3 regions of the Paraburkholderia sp. J94 genome follow, and region 3 is predicted to be linked to each of the others. Evidence: riboswitches for the same ligand, from Rfam matches in the RefSeq annotation. Region 3 holds a riboswitch; each other region holds the start of a gene.
What was found. A riboswitch is a leader RNA that binds a small molecule or an ion and turns the genes downstream of it on or off. The one in region 3 is predicted to bind cobalamin.

Region 1 (3,269 bases), on a different contig from region 3:
AGGTCGTTGAACGTCGGCAGACGGAACGCGTTGCCGTACGAGACGCGCGCCGTATAGACCGGCGTGATCGCCCACGCGAGCGCCGCGTTGCCCGTGTTCACGCTCTGCCCCTGCACGATTTCGTGGCGGCCCGCGAGGAACAGCGTCCAGTCGCCGAGCATGACCGACTGATGCATCGACACGGCGGAGTCGTTGCGCGCGGGCAGCCCGTCCGGCACTTCGACGGGCAGATACGCCTGCTCGCGCGTGAAGTCGTAGGCGAGCTTGGTCTCGCCCGAAAGCGCCTGCCCGAACAGCGTGTGGCCGGTTTCCTGATGCGTGATCGAAGTCGAGCTGCTCAGGCGCGTCGAATCGAACTCGTCGGTCGGAATGCCAGGATCGTTCGCGTAGATGAACTGGCGGTCATACGCGTAACCGAACGACTGATCGAACTGCGTGGTCGGCGTGATGTCGAGATGGAACGCCACGCCCGTCGTGAGCTGATGATCGCGCTGGCGATCGGCGTAACCCGCGTTGTCGTACGAGAGATCCGACTGGTGATAGAGCGCGAAGGTCGAGATCGACCAGTTGTCGCGCGCATAGCCGAGGCGCGCGTCCAGATCCTGCGCGTGATACGGATTGCGGCCGTCCTCGTGGCCGTAGGCCCACGGCTTGGTCGCGTCGATGCCCGCCGTGTTGTAGTCGTGCAGGCCGAGCGAATACGTGAGCCCGCCGAGCGCCGCGAGCGGCCCGCTCGACGGCACGGTGCCGGAAGTGCGCAGCTGCGTGTCGAAGGTCTTGTTCGAGCCGCCGCCGAACGACACCGTGGTCTGATTCGGCTGATTCGAGGCGTGGCGCGTGAACAGCTGCACGACGCCGCCCACGGCATCCGCGCCGAACGAGGCGGCAGCCGGGCCCGAAATCACTTCCACGCGGTCGAACGCCGAGGTCGGCAGATCGGCCCACGCGGCCGTGCCCGTGGTCGCCGACCCCACGCGGATGCCATCGATGAACACAGCCACCTGATTGGCCGCCGAGCCGCGAATGCTGACCGAAGCGGTCGCGCCAGGACCGCCGCTCTGCGACACGCTCACGCCGGGCAGCGTGGCGAGCGCCTGCGTGATGCTCGGGTCGATGGGGTCGAGCCGGTCGAGATCCGCGCGCGTGAGCACCTGGGTGCTGGCGTAGCGCTGATCGAACGATTGCGGCAGATGCTGCGTGTCGCCGACGACGAGAATGTTCGGCAACGTTGCGTCGGCCTGGGTTGGTGCGGCGCCGGGTTCAGCGCCTTGTTCAGCGCTTTGTGTGGACGTTTGCGCATCGGCGCACTGCCAGGCGCAGGCGGCCACGGCGGTCGCGAGAACGAATTGACGATACTTCATGAGCAGACAGATCCTGAGGTCGAACTGTCCTTGCAACGGGCGGCCGCGCGGGCGGCGCGCGCGCATCGGGACACCCCGCCCTTTGCGGCTGCTTGGACCTCGGTCGATGGCAGGTCTCCTGGCTCGCGGGTCGCCGCCCGATGCCGGCCTTCCCGGTTTCCCAGTGGCCTTCGCTGGCATGGACTCGCCGCTCACAGTTGCGGGGACAGCCGCAGACTTCCGGCGTGCGCCGTTCGCGCGCCGTTACTGCGTTCCCTTTTGATCCCGTCGCCGGGAACCATCAGCGCGCGAGCGTAAAGGCGGTGCGTTCGGCGCGTCAACCTCCGCTGTGCCAGGCGATGCGAAAAAACGTCAGATGCGCGTCGCGGCTTTCATCCCCGTATTCATCGGCTCATTCGAGCGGAAATCCCTGCTTGAAGGTCTGACGCAGGAAATCGGCGAACAAGGTCACGGCGCGCGGCACGTGCGCGCCATAGGGCCGCACCACGTGCAACTGCGACGCGAACGCGCCCACCGGCCGCCACGCAGGCAGCAGCACGACGAGCTTGCCCGCCTGCAACGCGGCCTGCGCGCTGAAATCGGGCAGCAAAGCGATGCCCAGATGTTCGAGCGCTGCGTCGCGCAGCGCCTCGCTGTTATTCGCCGACACCGGCCCGTTCACGGTCACGTTCACACGCGACTGCTCGGCGCGGCGGCCCGTTTTCTCGAACGACCACGCGCCCGACCCGAGCGTGCGCGGATAGTAAAGACAGTCGTGCTGCGCGAGATCGGCGGGCGTTTGCGGCGTGCCGCGCAGCTTCAGATACGCGCGCGTGGCGACGATCACCGAGCGCGTATCGCAAAGCTTGAACGCCACATGCGTTTCCGGCACTTGCGCGCTGTGGCGAATCGCGAGATCGAAACCTTCGCTCGCAATCGACGTGAGCCGGTCGGAGAGTTCAAGCTGCACGCGCACCTCGGGATTCGCGCGCGCGAACTGCGCGAGGCGCGGCACCAGTTGCTGACGCGCGAATGCCACGGGCGCGGTCACGCGTACCGTGCCGCGCGCGATATCGGCCATTTCGCGCACGCTCGCGAAACTCGTGGCGATGCGCTCGAACTCCGCGCGCGTGTCCTCGACCAGCCGCAATCCCGCCTCCGTGAAGCGCACGCTGCGCGTGGTGCGCTGCACCAGCGCGACGCCCGCCACGCGTTCCAGTTCGGCGATCCGCTGGCTCATCGCGGCCTTGCTCACGCCAAGGCGCGCGGCGGCCGCCGTGTAACTGCCCTGCGCCGCCAGCACATTCAGCCAGTGCAAATGGGTCCAGAGTGCTTCGACGTTCTGCGTATCCACGAAAAGACTCCTGCCCCGAATACTCAACGATGCGCCGATGATAGCACCGCGCCTGCGCATCTTTCAGCGCTGCGCACTGCGATTGTTCACAGTGGAAAACAATCAATTCAGCCGCCGTGTCTTTGCAGACGCCGGGCGGCTCCGTACACTGGCCGTCACAGTGATGCTCAACCGACACTCAATAGCGAGGAGATGACATGCAGGCCTTCACCGATTCCGCGGACGTGGTCAACTACATCGGCGGCAAGCGCGAACGCGGCGCGGGCGACCGCACGCAGCCCGTCTTCAATCCGGCGACGGGTGCGGCCGCGCGCCGTCTCGTGCTGGGCGAAGTCGCCGATGTCGACGCCGCCGTCGCGAGCGCGAAAGCCGCGTTCCCGGCCTGGCGCGACACGCCGCCGATCCGCCGCGCGCGCGTCATGCTGCGCTTCCTCGAACTGATGAACCGCCACAAGGACGAACTCGCCGCCATCATCACGGCCGAGCACGGCAAGGTATTCGCCGACGCGCAAGGCGAAGTCGCGCGCGGCATCGACGTGATCGAATTCGCCTGCGGCATTCCGCAACTGCTCAAG
Region 2 (3,269 bases), on a different contig from region 3:
AAGCCCGCGGGCAGACGCGGCACCACGCTCGCCAGCAGCGCAAGCGTGGTATCCGCCGAACTCAGAATGACGATCTCGGCGGGCTGCTGATCGATGCGGATCACGCCCTGCGTGTCGTCGACGAAACCGCCCGGCGTGGTGCGCAGCAAATGCATGTGTGTCGCTCGTAAAACGTCGTGCTGATTGCGCTGATCGTGCTCATTGCGCGGACGCGGTTTGCACGGCGTTTTGCGCCGCCGCCAGCGCCGCGTCGAACGCGGCTTGCAGCGTGGCGGCGTCGAGGTCCTCGCCGATCAGCACAAAGCGGCTCGCGAGCGGTTGCGCCGCGCTTTCCTGCGCGTTCCAGCGGCGGTCGAAATAGCTGTCGAAGCGGCGGCCCACGCCCTGAATCACGAGGCGCATCGGCGCGCCCGGCAGCGCGGCGAAACCCTTCACGCGATAGATCGTGTGCGCATCGACGAGCTTTTGCAGCGCCTCGACCGCCACGTCGCGCGACGCGACCTGCGCCTCAACGACGACCGAATCGAATTCGTCGTGATGATGGTCGGCATCGTCGGCGGAACCGTGATGGTCGTGGCGCAGATGGATGCTCTCCTCCGACGCCGCTTCGAGACCGAGCAGCGTGTGCAGGTCGAGCTTGCCGTGCTGCGCGCGCACGATCTTCACCTGCGGCGGCAGTTCTTCGCGCAGGTCTTCGATCAGCGCGTCCTGCGCGGCGGCGTCGATCAGATCGGTCTTGTTCAGGATGACGAGATCGGCGGCCGAAAGCTGGTCTTCGAACAGTTCGTGCAGCGGCGATTCGTGATCGAGATTCGGATCGGCCTTGCGCTGCGCATCGACGGCCTGCGGGTTTTCCGCGAACTGGCCGCTCGCGGCGGCGGGACCGTCGACGACCGTCACGACCGCATCGACCGTGAAGGCGTTGCGGATCGACGGCCAGTTGAAGGCCTGCACGAGCGGCTTGGGCAGCGCGAGGCCCGAGGTTTCGATCAGCACGTGGTCGATGTCGGCGCGGCGTTCGAGCAGTTGCTCCATCACCGGGAAGAATTCTTCCTGCACGGTGCAGCACAGGCAGCCGTTCGCGAGTTCGTAGAGCTGGCCTTCCGTTTCGTTGCCGTTCTCGTCGCAACCGATGCCGCAGCCGCGCAGGATTTCGCCGTCGATACCCAGTTCGCCGAATTCGTTGACGATGACCGCGACGCGCAGGCCGCCCGCGTGCTGGAGGATGTGGCGCAGCAGCGTGGTTTTGCCGCTGCCGAGGAAGCCCGTGACGATGGTGACGGGGATTTTGCGCATCTGCATGTGGAAGCTCCTTCGGCGCATCGGCCGCAGGTGAAGTGCGCCGCGCCGGGCGTGTCGCGCGTGGGCGTCCGGCCGGAGGGGATCGTCGCGTGGCGCGCATGAAAACACGCGCAACACGCGGAACACGCGCAAGCGGCGCGCGGCGGCATGCAGCCCGCACCACTTCGATCGACGATACAACCGGCTTGGACGCGCCACGGGCAAGGCCCGGCATGACGCATGAAATCATGGACGCGGCGCCGCAACCCCGCAGCGCGCATCCCGCGTATCTGGCCGGTATCCGGACTGACGAGTCACGCCGCTTCGCCTTCCCGCGCGCCGCGCCGTGGGGCGCGCTTCGCACAGTGGCCATGCATGCGGCGCATGCGATGAAGCGGCTTGCATCGACCTTGCAGCCGATGCGCTCGTTGTACCGTTGCGGGTGCAGTTCAGGTTGGCCGTGCCCGTGGCGGGATGGCTCCCTGATTCCCGTTTAACTGCGTGCGAAACGTACGCGCACGCGAGCACCAGAGTGCGTGCGAGTGTAGGCGCGGGTGGGCGGCGCGTCAACCGGGCGGGGGCGCGGCTCAGGGGCATTGGGGCGCGGATTTGCGGCGGATTTGCGGCGGATTTGCGGCGGATTTGCGGCGGATTTTCCGCCTCGGCCCGAGGCCGTCACGCGCTCGCCGCCGCCCCCGGTTTTATCCGCGATGCCGCCCAAGCGAGGCGCAGCGCGCGAAATGCGTGTGCTATCGTATGCGCGCATTTGCGGCGTTTCCGACGTTTCCGCTCGATTTCGCCTGCTGTTTTTGGCTGGTTTTTGGGCTGTTTTTTGGCGGCCCCCACGCGAGACGCCCTGATTTTTGCCCCGGCCTTCACCCCCGACTTTCCGCGCTCAGTGAACCCTTCCCCGCCCGCCGACTGCTTGCCCGATGCCGCCCCGGCAGCGGACAATGCGGCGCCGCGCGCGCTTGCGATGGGCATCGGCTGCCGCCAGGGCGTGACGGTCGCGCAGATCGAGGCCGCCGTGCGGGCCGCGCTCGGCGCGTGGCCGCTCGCACGCGTGCGGGCCGTGGCGACGCTCGACGCGAAAATCGACGAGCCCGCATTGCGCGCGTTTTGCGCCGCGCATGCGCTGCCGCTGCAGGGCTTCACGCGCGGGCAGGTGGAGGCGATGTCGCTGCAAGCGGCGTCAAAATCGGCATCAAAATCGGCACTACAAGCAGCACCGGATTCACCACCGAGCGCGGCGGCACTCGCGCGTTTCGGCGTGCCCGGCGTGTGCGAACCGTGCGCGCGGCTCGCGGCCGGAGGCGGCGCGCTGGTCCGCGGCAAGCTCGCGCTCGACGGCGTGACCGTCGCGCTCGCCGCCATCGCGCCCGATCCACGAAGCTGACGCCAGCAACGCACGCATACGCACAAACACGCACGAACACGCAGCACCCGACACTCATCGCATACACAACAGGACTCTTCGCGACGATGAAAACCGATCCCGAATCGCACCAACGCATGACCCAGCGCCGCCGCGAAGGCCACGAGAAAAAGCAGGCCGCCGCGACGCTCGAAAAAGGCCTCTTGATCGTCAACACCGGCAACGGCAAGGGCAAGAGCACGGCGGCGTTCGGCATGGCCGTGCGCGTGCTCGGCCACGGCATGAAGCTCGGCGTCGTGCAGTTCATCAAGGGCGCGCTGCATACGTCCGAGCGCGATTTTCTCGCCAGCGTGGCGCACTGCGACTTCGTCACGATGGGCGACGGCTACACCTGGAACACGCAGAATCGCGACGCCGACATCGCCACCGCGCGCAAAGGCTGGGACGCCGCGAAGCGCATGATCGAGAGCGGCGAATACGCCATGGTGATCCTCGACGAGCTGAACACCGTGCTCAAGTACGACTATCTGCCGCTCGACGAAGTGCTCGGTGTACTGACCGCGCGCGGGCCGATGCAGCACATCGTCGTCACGGGCCGCCACGCCGCCGACGA
Region 3 (3,269 bases):
CGCACCGACTGGGCGGGCCGCTCGATGATGCGCACGCCGCGTTCGATCGCCGACTACGACGCGATTTTCGATCCGATCCGCCAGGCGCGCGAGGAAAAGAGCGGCAAGCAACTCGGCGATCCGCACAAGGCCGCGCGCGCGATGCTCGCCGCGATCGAAGCCGAAACGCCGCCCGCGCATCTGTTGCTCGGCAGCGATGCGCTCGGCCTCGTGCGCGGCAAACTCGCGGCGCTGGAGCAGGAGATCGGCGCGTGGGAAAGCGTGACGATCTCGACGGACGGTTGAGCGGACGATCAATCCAACGATCAAGCGCGCGCGGTTTATCCCTGCACTTCGTGGGCGTCGCGCGCTTCGTCCTCCGCGCCGTCGTCCCACGCGGGAAACGGATCGCTATACGCGATCCACGCCTGCGGCCCCTCGGCCATTTCGGCGTCGCTGAGCAAACAGGCGTCGAGCCGCGCGCGCAAGCCTGCTTCGTCCATCTCCATGCCGATCAGCACGAGTTCCTGGCGCGCGTCGCCGACATGCGCGTCCCAGTTTCCTTCGATGAATTCGAGCGATTCCGCGTCGGTCGGCCAGCGATGCTTCGGCACCGCGGCCCACCACAAACCGGCCATGCCGTGACGGCACACCGCGCCCGCCTGCGACCACGACGCCGCGTGCGTCGGCCGGCTCGCGAGCCAGAAGAAGCCCTTCGAGCGCACCACGCCCGGCCACTCGGAATTGATCAGCGCCCAGAAACGCTGCGGATGCAGCGGCCGTCGCGCGCGCCACACGAAGCTCGCGATGCCGTATGCCTCGGTCTCCGGCGTGTGCTCGCCGCGCAATTCCGCGAGCCAGCCCGGCGCTTTCGACGCTTCCTCGAAATCGAACAGGCGCGTATCGAGCACGCGGTCAAGCGGCACGCGGCCGAACTCCGCGACCTCGATGCGCGCGCGCGCATTGAGCCGCTGCAGGATCGCCATGAGCCGTTCGAGCGCCGCGTCGTCGATCAGATCGACCTTGTTGAGCACGATCGCATCGCAGAACTCGATCTGTTCGATCAGCAGATCGACGACCGTGCGCGTGTCCTCGTCGCCGAGCGATTCGCCGCGCGCCTGCAGGCTGTCCTGCGAGCCGTAATCGCGCAGGAAATTGAACGCATCGACCACCGTGACCATCGTGTCCAGACGCGCGACGTCCGAAAGACTCTGGCCGCTTTCGTCCGCGAACGTGAAGGTTTCGGCCACCGGCAGCGGCTCCGAAATCCCCGTCGATTCGATCACGAGCTGATCGAAACGCCCTTCGCGCGCGAGCCGGTTCACTTCGAGCAGCAGGTCCTCGCGCAGCGTGCAGCAGATGCAGCCATTGCTCATCTCGACGAGCTTTTCGTCGGTGCGCGAGAGTTCCGCGCCGCCGTTGCGCACGAGCGCCGCGTCGATGTTCACCTCGCTCATGTCGTTGACGATGACCGCGACGCGCCGCCCTTCGCGGTTGTTCAGGATGTGGTTGAGCAGCGTGGTCTTGCCCGCGCCCAGAAAGCCGGACAGCACGGTAACCGGCAAGCGTGAATCCATCGGATGACTCCTTCGACGAGTGTGGGGAAACGGGGTGTCCGTCTTATTGAGTGTTATGTTATAACATCGCAGACAAAACGGGCAACGAAGGAAACAGGTCAACGGGCGGGCCGCGTGGCTTACAATTCCGTTTCGTCATGCCCGGAAGCTGGTGCAAATCCAGCACGGTCGCGCCACTGTGATCGGCCTTCGCGCCGAAAGTCAGACCTGGGCATCGGCACTCATCAACCGTACTTTCGGGGCGCGAAACCCCTGGAGAAATCAGCATGACTGCACCGGCCGTCTCGCGGCGCGCGCTCGCTCGCCGCTCGTCCCTCGTCTCAAGCGTCCATTCGCTCGCGTGTTGCACGTGTTGCACGTGTTGCACGTGTTGCACGTGTCGCGCGGTATCGCGCGTCGGCATCGGCATCGCCTAGATCCGCCAGGCTCAGCGCCTCCGCTTTCTGTTTTTTGTTTTTCGCTTTCGCGTCGATCGCTTCGACGCGGGCCTGTGTGCGCGCTCGCGCCTCGCACGCCTCGCATAACAACACCGCACCGAACAAGAATGGACGTATCCACACCGCTTTCCAGCGCGCGGCGCTTCGCCGTGCGCGGCGCCTTCGCCTGCTCGTGCCTCGCCCACGCGGCTCACGCTTTCGCGGACGGCGAGACCGCTTCGTCCCCCGACGCCAGCACACCATCGTCAAACGCCACGCTGCCCGCCGTGCGCGTGAACGCCGCGTCCGCCACGAAGGCCGCATCCGGCAAACCCGATCTCGCGACGCCGCTCACCACCGGCAGCCGCCTCGGCCTCTCCAGCCTCGACACGCCCGCGAGCGTCGAAGCCATCGGCAGCGCGCAACTCACCGAGCGCGGCGACAACAACGTGACCCAGGCCGTCACGCGCGCCGCCGGTTTCGCCACCGACGCCGCGCCCGGCAACGGCGGCACCTCGCTCTCCGTGCGCGGCTTCAGCGGCCCCGAATCGGTCACCACACTTTACGACGGCCTGCGCATGTACGCGGGCGCGGGCACCGTGTCGTTCCCGTTCGACACGTGGTCGGCGGAACGCATCGAAGTGCTGCGCGGCCCGGCCTCAGTGCTCTACGGCGAAGGCGGCATCGGCGGCGTCATCAACGTCGTGCCGAAAGCGCCGCAACGCGACTACGCCACGACGATCCAGCTCGGCGCGGGCAGCTACGGAGAAAAGCGCGTGGCGCTCGACACGACCGGCGCGCTCGGCCCGATGCTGTCCTACCGCTTCTATCTCGCCGACGACCGCAACAACGGCTGGCTGCCGCGCGGCGAATCGCACACGACCGCGCTCGGCGGCGCGCTGCGTCTGGACGTGAATCCGCGTCTCTCGTTCACGCTCGATTACGACTACGGGCGTCAACTGCCCGCGCGCTATTTCGGCGTGCCGGTGACGGACGGGCAACTCGATCCCGCGCTCGAACGCCAGAACTACAACGTCGGCAATGCGTCGATCGCGTATTACGACCAGTGGACGCGCCTGAACACGCAATGGCGCGCGGCGCGCGGCATCATCGTGCGCAACCAGCTTTACTATCTGCTCACGAACCGCCACTGGCGCGACAGCGAAAGCTACACGCTGATGGGCGACGGCAACGTGCTGCGCAGCGACTACCTCGAAATCCTGCATCACGAACGGCAGATCGGCGATACGCTCGACGCGACCTTCGACGGCCGCGTGCTCGGTCGTCAGGACCGACT

Region 1: it holds a riboswitch for cobalamin, as region 3 does, so the genes downstream of both, U4Y88_RS28395 (TonB-dependent receptor domain-containing protein) here and U4Y88_RS13275 (TonB-dependent receptor) in region 3, are expected to answer to the same signal.
Region 2: it holds a riboswitch for cobalamin, as region 3 does, so the genes downstream of both, cobW (cobalamin biosynthesis protein CobW) here and U4Y88_RS13275 (TonB-dependent receptor) in region 3, are expected to answer to the same signal.

The regions. Positions count from the first base shown of each region.
Region 1 covers NZ_CAJMZH010000015.1:120,488-123,756, forward strand. The annotation lists gene U4Y88_RS28395 (TonB-dependent receptor domain-containing protein) at 1-1,361, opposite strand, end outside; cobalamin riboswitch at 1,452-1,658, opposite strand; gene U4Y88_RS28400 (LysR family transcriptional regulator) at 1,753-2,694, opposite strand; gene U4Y88_RS28405 (CoA-acylating methylmalonate-semialdehyde dehydrogenase) at 2,892-3,269, shown strand, end outside.
Region 2 covers NZ_CAJMZH010000013.1:49,379-52,647, reverse strand. The annotation lists gene cobN (cobaltochelatase subunit CobN) at 1-155, opposite strand, end outside; gene cobW (cobalamin biosynthesis protein CobW) at 199-1,296, opposite strand; cobalamin riboswitch at 1,556-1,828, opposite strand; gene U4Y88_RS25955 (cobalamin biosynthesis protein) at 2,258-2,677, shown strand; gene cobO (cob(I)yrinic acid a,c-diamide adenosyltransferase) at 2,764-3,269, shown strand, end outside.
Region 3 covers NZ_CAJMZH010000005.1:472,785-476,053, forward strand. The annotation lists gene U4Y88_RS13265 (oxidoreductase) at 1-285, shown strand, start outside; gene zigA (zinc metallochaperone GTPase ZigA) at 321-1,556, opposite strand; adenosylcobalamin (AdoCbl) riboswitch at 1,673-1,821, shown strand; gene U4Y88_RS13275 (TonB-dependent receptor) at 2,101-3,269, shown strand, end outside.